Regions from separate parts of the Bacillus sp. KICET-3 genome, predicted to be linked through region 2. Evidence: riboswitches for the same ligand, from Rfam matches in the RefSeq annotation. Region 2 holds a riboswitch; the other holds the start of a gene.
The links. Region 2 has a riboswitch for S-adenosylmethionine ahead of metN (methionine ABC transporter ATP-binding protein MetN). Riboswitches for the same ligand answer to the same signal wherever they lie in the genome.

Region 1: linked by a shared signal. The riboswitch ahead of R5H20_RS05140 (methionine ABC transporter ATP-binding protein) and the one ahead of metN (methionine ABC transporter ATP-binding protein MetN) in region 2 are both predicted to bind S-adenosylmethionine.

What each region holds. Positions count from the first base shown of each region.
Region 1 is NZ_CP137345.1:1,031,697-1,036,376, forward strand. It holds gene R5H20_RS05120 (ABC transporter ATP-binding protein) at 1-259, shown strand, start outside; gene R5H20_RS05125 (ABC transporter ATP-binding protein) at 290-1,225, shown strand; gene R5H20_RS05130 (ABC transporter permease) at 1,206-2,147, shown strand; gene cspB (cold shock-like protein CspB) at 2,254-2,454, opposite strand; SAM riboswitch class I at 2,786-2,901, shown strand; gene R5H20_RS05140 (methionine ABC transporter ATP-binding protein) at 2,999-4,003, shown strand; gene R5H20_RS05145 (methionine ABC transporter permease) at 4,005-4,655, shown strand; gene R5H20_RS05150 (MetQ/NlpA family ABC transporter substrate-binding protein) at 4,674-4,680, shown strand, end outside.
Region 2 is NZ_CP137345.1:3,748,518-3,753,197, reverse strand. It holds gene gcvH (glycine cleavage system protein GcvH) at 1-132, shown strand, start outside; gene R5H20_RS19260 (YusG family protein) at 188-424, shown strand; gene R5H20_RS19255 (toprim domain-containing protein) at 499-840, shown strand; gene R5H20_RS19250 (thioredoxin family protein) at 870-1,178, shown strand; gene R5H20_RS19245 (SCP2 sterol-binding domain-containing protein) at 1,297-1,644, shown strand; SAM riboswitch class I at 1,846-1,952, shown strand; gene metN (methionine ABC transporter ATP-binding protein MetN) at 2,059-3,084, shown strand; gene R5H20_RS19235 (methionine ABC transporter permease) at 3,077-3,745, shown strand; gene metQ (methionine ABC transporter substrate-binding lipoprotein MetQ) at 3,759-4,589, shown strand; gene R5H20_RS19225 (carboxymuconolactone decarboxylase family protein) at 4,679-4,680, shown strand, end outside.

The sequences.
Region 1 (4,680 bases), 1.9 Mb from region 2:
CCTTGACGAACCCCTTTCAGGCCTTGATCCAATGGTCAGGGAATCGATTGTAAAGAGCCTTCTCACATACCTGGAGCTTGAAAAGCAGACGGTTATCATTGCCACGCACGAGATTCAGGAAATCGAACAGATTTTGGATGAGGTGATCGTCGTCTTCAACGGACGGATTGAGGAAAAAAAGGATGTCGAAGAACTTCGTGAAGAATCCGGATTGTCGCTTTTACAATGGCTTAAACAGTTTATCGAAGAAAAATCATAATTCATCTTCAAATGGCGGGAGGAGAAGTGTGTGGAAACACTGCTGCAATTAAAAAACGTCTCAAAAACAATCAGAGGAAAGAAAATTATCGATGGATTGAGTTTTGACGTGCGCGCCGGGGAGATCTTCGGCTTTTTAGGGCCGAACGGCGCCGGCAAAACGACAACGATCAGGATGATTGTCGGCCATATGAGCATCTCCGCCGGGGAGATCGCCGTGTGCGGAGTAAGCGTAAAAGACCATTTTGAACAGGCTGCCGGCCATCTCGGAGCGATCGTTGAAAATCCTGAACTGTATAAATTTTTAACGGGATATCAAAACCTTCAGCAATACGCGCGCATGACAAAAGGCGTGACAAAAAAGAAAATTGACGAAATCGTCGAGTTAGTCGGACTGAAGAACAGAATCCACGATAAGGTCAAAACATACTCTTTAGGTATGAGGCAAAGGCTCGGTCTCGCCCAAAGCCTTCTGCACGATCCGAAGCTCTTGATCCTTGATGAGCCCACAAACGGTCTTGATCCGGCCGGTATTCGGGAGATTCGTGATTATTTGCGGAAGCTGGCAAGGGAAAAAGGTATGGCGGTCATCGTTTCAAGCCACCTGCTTTCAGAAATGGAGCTGATGTGCGACAGAATCGGGATCATTCAAAACGGCAAACTGCGCGACATTCAGCAAGTACATGTCCCTGCCGCCGATGAGGAAAAACGCTATTATATTCAAGCTGACGATACTGAATCCCTGATACGGCAGGCCGCGGCTTTCGGGGATATGAAAATTGAAAAAGCGGAAAACGGCATTGAGCTCAGCCTCCGGAAAGACGATGTGCCTGATTTTATTAAACATTTAACCGACAGCGGGGCCCGCTTATATGAAGTAAAAGCCGTTAACAAATCATTGGAAGACAGATTCCTGGAAATCACCGCAGATAAGGGGGAGGCTCAGCATGTTCAATCTCATCGTTAATGAATGGATCAAGATTTTCAACCGAAAAGGAACATACTTCATGATCGGGATATTGCTGCTATCTGTGATCGGATTGGGCATTCTGACAAAGACGATCGGAGAGACAGATCAAAACGCAGACTGGAAAAAGGAACTGGCGCAGGAAAATGCGGATATGAAGGAACAGCTTAAAGGAGTCAGCAATCCGGCTCTTGAAAAAAGCTACGAAAGATCGACCGCGATTAATGAGTATCGAATCAAGCATGATTTGCCGGAAGATGGAAAGTATTCGGCACTGTCGTTCATCAGCGATGCCAGTGATGTGATCTCCTTCGCCGGACTGTTTGTGATTACGGTGGCGGCGGGAATCGTTGCGAATGAATTCAGCTGGGGAACGGTGAAGCTGCTTGTCATCCGGCCGATCAGCCGCTTTAAAATTCTGCTCGCAAAATATGTAACAGTCCTGCTGTTTGCATTGGCTTTGCTTTTCATATTGTTTGCAAGCGCGGGCATTACAGGTCTTGCTTTGTTCGGAGCGGGTGATGGCAGCCAGGTACACTTGGTGTATGCCAACGGAAGCGTTCAAGAAAAAAGTCTTTTATTGCACCTGGCCGGCAGCTATTTGCTGAATTCAATCTCGCTCTTGATGATGTCGACCATGGCCTTTATGATTTCAGCGGTTTTCAGAAACAGTTCACTTGCTGTAGGCATTTCGATTTTCCTTTTAGCTGTGGGCGGTACGGTAACAAATCTTCTCGCAGTAAAATTTGACTGGGTGAAATACATCTTATTTGCCAACACAGATCTCACCCAATACTTTGACGGAGTTCCGCTTGTTTCAGGAATGACGCTGGGATTCTCGATCGCGGTGCTGGCTGTCTATTTTATCGTTTTTCAAGTGCTCGCCTTCGGTGTATTCACAAAGAGAGACATCGCTTCATAAGCCGCAAAAAAGCCTCACGCCTGTTTTCCGGGCATGAGGCTTTTTTAAAATAAAAGACTGCTGACATTCAGTCAGCAGTCCCGTATGAAGATCAGCGGTTCACAGCTTACGCTTTTGTTACGTTAGCAGCTTGCGGTCCGCGGTTTCCTTCAACGATTTCGAAAGATACAGATTGGCCTTCTTCCAAAGTTTTGAAGCCTTCGCCTTGAATAGCAGAGAAATGAACGAATACATCGTCTTGTCCTTCAACTTCGATGAATCCGAAACCTTTTTCAGAGTTGAACCATTTTACTTTACCTTCTAGCATGAAATTTCCTCCTAAAGCGATAACGCTTAAATTCACTATTCTTGCTCTAAAACAAACTTCCAAGACGAAAACTCTTACAAAACTTTCTTCTTAAAGATAGTTCGAACAAAAATAATTACCTTTACTTTACCAGTGTTTAAGCGAAATTACAACTGTTAAACGCAATTTTTTTGAAAAAATATGCGGCGGCAGATTTTTCTTAAAACAGCAGGCGTTCATACCGGTAAAAGTTTTGATTCGGGCTGTGCTATCTTCCTGAAATTTTTAAATATTCAATTGACAACACCTCAAAGAAGCTGTAAAGTTAGGTAAAACTTCATACACAACATACTTCTTATTCAGAGAGGCGGAGGGAATTGGCCCTATGAAGCCTCGGCAGCGGGTTCTGTGCGAAACAGAATACTGTGCCAACTCCAACAAGCCGATATTAGGCTTGGAAGATAAGAAGAGCGGATGCACTCTATTTTACCTGAGTCTAAAGGCTTCTTCTTATTTTCAAAAGAGGAAGCCTTTTTTGTTATTCAAAAACAGCGGAGGGATGACCATGATTACATTTCAGGGAGTTGAAAAGGTCTATGACAGAGGCGGAGAGAAAATCCGGGCGCTGAATGGCATAGACCTTCATGTTAATAAAGGAGACATATACGGTGTGATCGGATTTAGCGGAGCGGGCAAAAGCACGCTGATCCGCTGCGTTAATTTTCTGGAAAAACCGACGGCGGGAAAGGTTTTGGTAGGCGGTCAGGATTTAACGTCCTTGTCGAAAAGCGAAATACGTTCTGTGAAACGGAAAATCGGAATGGTTTTTCAGCATTTTAATCTTTTAAATTCGAAAACGATTTTTGCGAATGTGGCAGCGCCGCTGGCGCTCGTGAAAACGCCGAAAGCCGAAATCAAACAAAAGGTGACAGAGCTGCTTCGGTTTGTCGGTCTCGAGGACAAAGCCGGCGCCTATCCGGATCAGCTTTCAGGAGGGCAGAAACAGCGGGTCGGCATCGCACGGGCACTAGCGACAAATCCGGAGGTTCTGCTTTGTGATGAAGCGACCTCTGCGCTTGATCCGCAAACGACGAGCGACATTCTCAAGCTGTTAAAGCGCGTCAATGAACAATACAACATCACGATTCTGTTAATCACCCATGAAATGAATGTCGCAAGGGAAATTTGCGACAAAGTCGCGGTGATTGAAAAAGGAAAAATCATTGAATCAGGCAGCGTATTTGACGTTTTTTCCGCTCCGAAAACGGAAACGGCCAAAAATTTTATCCGTTCGGCCATTGATCATGAGATTCCCGAGTCGATCCAAAAATTAAATAAAAAGCATCTCTATCAATTTCAATTTGTCGGGGAATCATCAGAAAGGCCGTTGCTTTCCCAAGTATCAAAGCGTTTCGATGTTGATGTTAATATTCTACACGGAACGATAACGGAGCTGCAGGGAATTCCTTTTGGAAGCATGACGGTCGAACTGCAGGGGGAGGACGGTGAAATCAGGCGGGCGCTCGATTTCGTCGCAACAGAAAACATTCGAGTCAAGGAGGTTAATTGACATGCTTGTTACATATGGCCAAATCATCGACGCGCTGGTCGAAACGATTCAAATGACGATTTTCTCGCTTCTGTTTTCAAGCATTATCGGTATTCCGCTCGGGATTCTCCTCGTTGTGACAAGAAAGGGGCATCTCCTCGAAAATACAGCGGTTTTTACGGTGATTAATGTCATCATCAATATTTTCCGATCTGTTCCGTTTATCATCTTAATGGTCGCTTTGATTCCGATTACGCGGCTGATTGTGGGAACTTCGATCGGGACATGGGCGGCGGTTGTTCCGCTTACGTTTTATGCCGGACCGTATATCGCAAGGCTTGTCGAAAATTCGCTGCTTGAAGTGGAGCCGGGGGTGATTGAAGCTGCCGAAGCAATGGGAGCGACGCCGCGGCAGATCATTTTCCGGTTTTTGATTCCGGAAGCACTTGGTTCTTTAGTGTTAAGCTTTACAGTTGCGACTGTAGGCTTGGTCGGGGCTTCAGCGATGGCAGGAGCAATAGGCGCCGGCGGGCTTGGGGATTTGGCGATTACATACGGCTACCAGAGATTTGATACCATGACGATGATCGTGACGGTGGCGATACTTGTCATTGTTGTTCAAGGATTGCAGTCATCAGGGAATGTGCTGTCCAAAAAATTAAGAAGACGATAAAAAGAGAGGTATGCAGCTATGAAAA
Region 2 (4,680 bases):
GATAACCCGGAATTTGTAAATGAATCTCCATATGAAAAGGCATGGATGATTGTCGTTGAACCTGCTGACGCTTCAGAAATTGACAGCCTGATGACAGCAGAACAGTATGACGAAATGATTAAAGAAGACTGATTTTAGGATAATCACCCGTCATTTGGATACTCTAGGAGATAAGGGGGGTGTCCAATTGACGCTGGGAAAAGAGAAAATCGATATAACAGAACATGTTCAAGGCCGTTTTGAAAATGGCGGCATGCAGCTGTATCATGAGAATGAACCGATCGGCCGCATGACCGGCATGGATCAATACGATTTAAAGTCCGGATACTCATTCCAGAATCAAAAATTTTACAAAATGGCTGATACTGTAAAGAAACCGGACGCAAAATATGTGGATTGTGATGATCATCAAGGCTGGTGTTAATCGGCTCAGGCGGTGAAAGTGTTCACTGCCTTTTTTTTGAAATGAATCTATTTTTCTCTCAAAAGGTGATCTAAGTGCCAATAAATGGAAAAGTAATAATCGTTGAAGGGAAATCCGATAAGCTGAAAGTAAAGCATGTCATCGAAGAGCCCCTTGACATCATCTGCACAAATGGAACGATCAGTCTATCCAAACTCGATGAGTTTGCCGAAACTCTGTATGATCAAGACGTCTATATTTTGGTTGATGCCGATGATTCCGGCGAAAAGCTGCGCAGGCAGCTGAAAAGGGAATTGCCAGAAGCGTCCCATTTATACATTGACAAGGTTTACAAGGAAGTCGCTGCTGCACCTTATCATCACGTAGCAGAGATCCTTTTCCGGGCCGATATCCGGGTAAACGCAAAATTTTTATGATAAGAAAGTATTGAGGTGCGGTTCAACTTATGCAGGAATTTGAGGAACGAGATCTAAAACAGCTTGGCCGGCAAACATGTCTTTTGTATTTATATACTCCATTCTGCGGAACCTGCCAGCTAGCAGGCAGAATGCTGGAAGTCGTTGATGAAATGCTTCCGGATGTCCCTTTCTATAAAAATAATCTCAATTATTCCCCGACATTCGCCAAAGAGAATCAAATTGAAAGCGTGCCATGCTTTATTGTTTACAAAAATGGCCGCATCGTCAAAAAAGAATACGCTTTTCATTCTGTTTCTTACTTATATGATACGATTAAACAAAATGCTGTTGATTAAGGGCGTTTTTGACATATTTCTCGGGAAATAACCTTCAAACTTGTCGAGCAAATCATAAAGGACTCCCGCTGTATACAGAGAATCTGTATGTATGACCAATTGACGGGAGGTTATACAGTTGGAGAAAATAGGATTGGTAGAAAGAGAGGATCGGGCTCCTTTTTTAAAACCTCTATTATCCACAACAGCTTTGCTGATCACCTTTCAAGGAGAAAAAGAAGCTTTCACATTAATGATTAATGAGCAGGGGGAAATGGAAAAATCTTCGCCTGTTGAAAAAGCTCATTTGACTTTTTTTGGAGAGCAAAGCGAGATTATTGACCTTCTTCACGGGGACATTTCATTACAGCAGCTCGTTCAGCGCGGCAGTGTCAAAGTCAAAGGCTCTTTCAGGGCTTTATTGAAGCTTGAAGCGATTTTATGGCTGACAGACGGGTTCTTCAAAAACAGCGACCTTCATTCATAAACATTCAGATGTTGAAAAATTGACATATTTCACTCCGTATGATCTGGACGGCGGGCTGGCGGAGCCCGCCTCTTTTTGGTTTTTTAGATACAGAAGCTGGTAGGACATTTGTCTCACGAAAAATAGTTGACAACTATTTTTCCACATGATATCCTACTTGAAGAATTCCGATCATCATTATCAAAAATAAAATATATGATTCTCTTATCAAGAGAGGTGGAGGGAAGTGCCCTATGAAACCCGGCAACCATCAACAGTCGTTGAAATGGTGCCAATTCACGCGAAGCGTATGCTTTGAAAGATGAGAGAAAGGCCGAGCTTTTCAAAAGCCTTTCTGCTCATGTGTGCAGAAAGGCTTTTTTTCATCAATATGATTGGACCTCGAAGAATAGAGCAAGAAAGCAGGTGATGACTTTGATAAATCTTCAGCATGTTTCAAAGGTTTATCGGTCAAAGCATGGAGATGTCAATGCTGTCCAAGATGTCACCCTTGCAATCAAAAAAGGTGAAATCTTCGGAATTATTGGATATAGCGGAGCCGGAAAAAGCTCCTTGATCCGCCTCTTGAACGGACTGGAAAAGCCGACATCCGGAACCGTTGAGGTAGCGGGCAGAACGATCAGCCAAATTAAAGGGAAGAAGCTGAGGGAAGCGCGGCAGGAAATCAGCATGATCTTTCAGCATTTCAACCTTTTATGGTCGAGAACGGTCCGCGACAATATCGCGTTTCCGCTGGAAATTGCCGGCGTGAAAAAAGAAAAACGCTTAAAACGGGTTGATGAACTGATTAAGCTCGTCGGTCTTGAAGGAAAGGAAAATGCTTATCCTTCCCAGCTGAGCGGAGGCCAGAAGCAGCGTGTGGGCATTGCAAGAGCGCTCGCCAACAATCCGAAAGTACTCCTTTGTGATGAAGCGACATCTGCGCTTGATCCGCAGACGACTGACTCGATCCTGGGTCTTCTGTCTGATATCAACGAAAGATTGGGGCTGACGATCGTCATGATCACCCATGAAATGCACGTCATCAGGAAAATCTGCCACAGAGTGGCGGTCATGGAGAACGGAAGGGTTGTTGAAGAAGGCGATGTACTGAACGTGTTCAGGAAGCCGAAGGAAGACATGACAAAACGCTTTGTCCAGCAGGTGACAGAACCGGAAGAGACAAAGGAAACCTTGAAACACTTCCTTGAGGAAACGAAAACCGGTCAGACGATTCAGCTTACATTTGTCGGCGAAGCCGCCGAATCGCCGCTTATCACCCAGATCATCCGGAAATTTGATGTTGAAGTCAATATTCTTCAAGGGAAAATTTCGCAGACTCAAGACGGCGCATACGGCTCCCTATTCATTCATGTGGACGGGGATGCGGGCGAAGTCAGCAGAGTGGTCGAGTTCATCAAGAGCCGTCAGGTAGAAGCAGAGGTGATCACAAATGTTTGAAAAATGGTTTCCTAATGTGAATATGGAGAACCTGTGGAATGCGACATACGAAACGGTTTATATGACAGGGATATCGCTTTTGTTTGCGTTTATCATCGGGATTATTCTCGGTTTGCTGCTGTACTTAACATCCAAGGGAAATATATGGCAAAACAAGGCGGTAAACGCCGTGATTGCAGCGGTCGTCAATGTATTCCGGTCCATCCCGTTTATTATATTAATTATCATTTTGCTCAGCTTTACAAAAATAATAATGGGAACCATTTTGGGGCCGAACGCAGCTTTGCCGGCATTGATTGTCGCCTCAGCTCCGTTTTATGCCCGGCTAGTGGAAATCGCTTTGCGGGAAGTCGATAAAGGCGTGATCGAAGCGGCGAAATCAATGGGGGCGAAAACGTCGACAATCATTTTCAAAGTTCTTCTGCCGGAATCAATGCCCGCTCTTATTTCAGGCATCACGGTCACGGCGATCGCGCTTATCGGTTCAACAGCTATGGCAGGCGCGATCGGTTCCGGAGGACTAGGCAACCTTGCATATGTCGACGGGTTTCAAATGAATAACACCGATATTATTGTAATTGCAACCATCTTTATTTTAGCCATCGTATTTATCATCCAATTTATTGGAGATTTCATAACAAACAAATTAGACAAACGTTAGGGAGGCTATCCAAATGAAAAAAGGTTTATTAACTGCTTTGTTCATTATTTTTGCCGGCATTTTGGCCGCCTGCGGATCTTCAAGCAGCCAAGGCGATCAGGACAGCAAAGTCATCACTGTCGGAGCGACGCCGACACCTCATGCGGAAATTCTTGAACAGGCAAAACCGCTTTTGAAGGAAAAAGGCTATGACCTGCAAATCAAGAAATTTACCGACTACAAGCTGATCAACAAGGCGCTCGCGTCCAAAGATCTTGACGCAAACTACTTCCAGCACGTTCCGTATCTTGAACAGGAAATGAAAGAAAACAAAGATTACAAACTTGCGAATGTCGGTGCGGTTCACCTTGAGCCATTCGGCATCTACTCCAAAAAGTATAAATCGTTGAAAGAGCTTCCTGAGGGAGCGAAGATTATCATGAGCAACAACGCCGCTGAGCAGGGCCGCATGCTGACAATGCTTGAAAATGCCGGTCTGATCAAATTAAAATCCGGTATAGAAAAAGTCAACGCGACGGTGAAAGACATCACGGAAAACAAGAAAAACCTGAAAATCGAAAACAATATCACGCCGGAAATGACAGCAAAAGCTTATGAAGCCAATGAAGCTGACGCCGTGTTCATCAATGTGAACTATGCGATCCAAAACAAGCTGAACCCGAAAACGGACTCCATCGAGCTTGAGTCTCCTAAAGACAATCCTTACGCGAACATTATCGCTGTTCGCAAAGGTGATGAAGACTCTGCCAAAATCAAAGCGCTGATGGAAGTATTGCACTCAGATAAAATCAAAGAATTCATTGACAAAAAATATGAAGGATCAGTTCTTCCTGTAACAGAATAAAAATGAAACCCCGGTTTGTTTAAAACCGGGGTTTTTTTGGCGCGTATTTTGCAAAAAGTTGTCCATAATAAAGAAAAAATCTAACACAAAT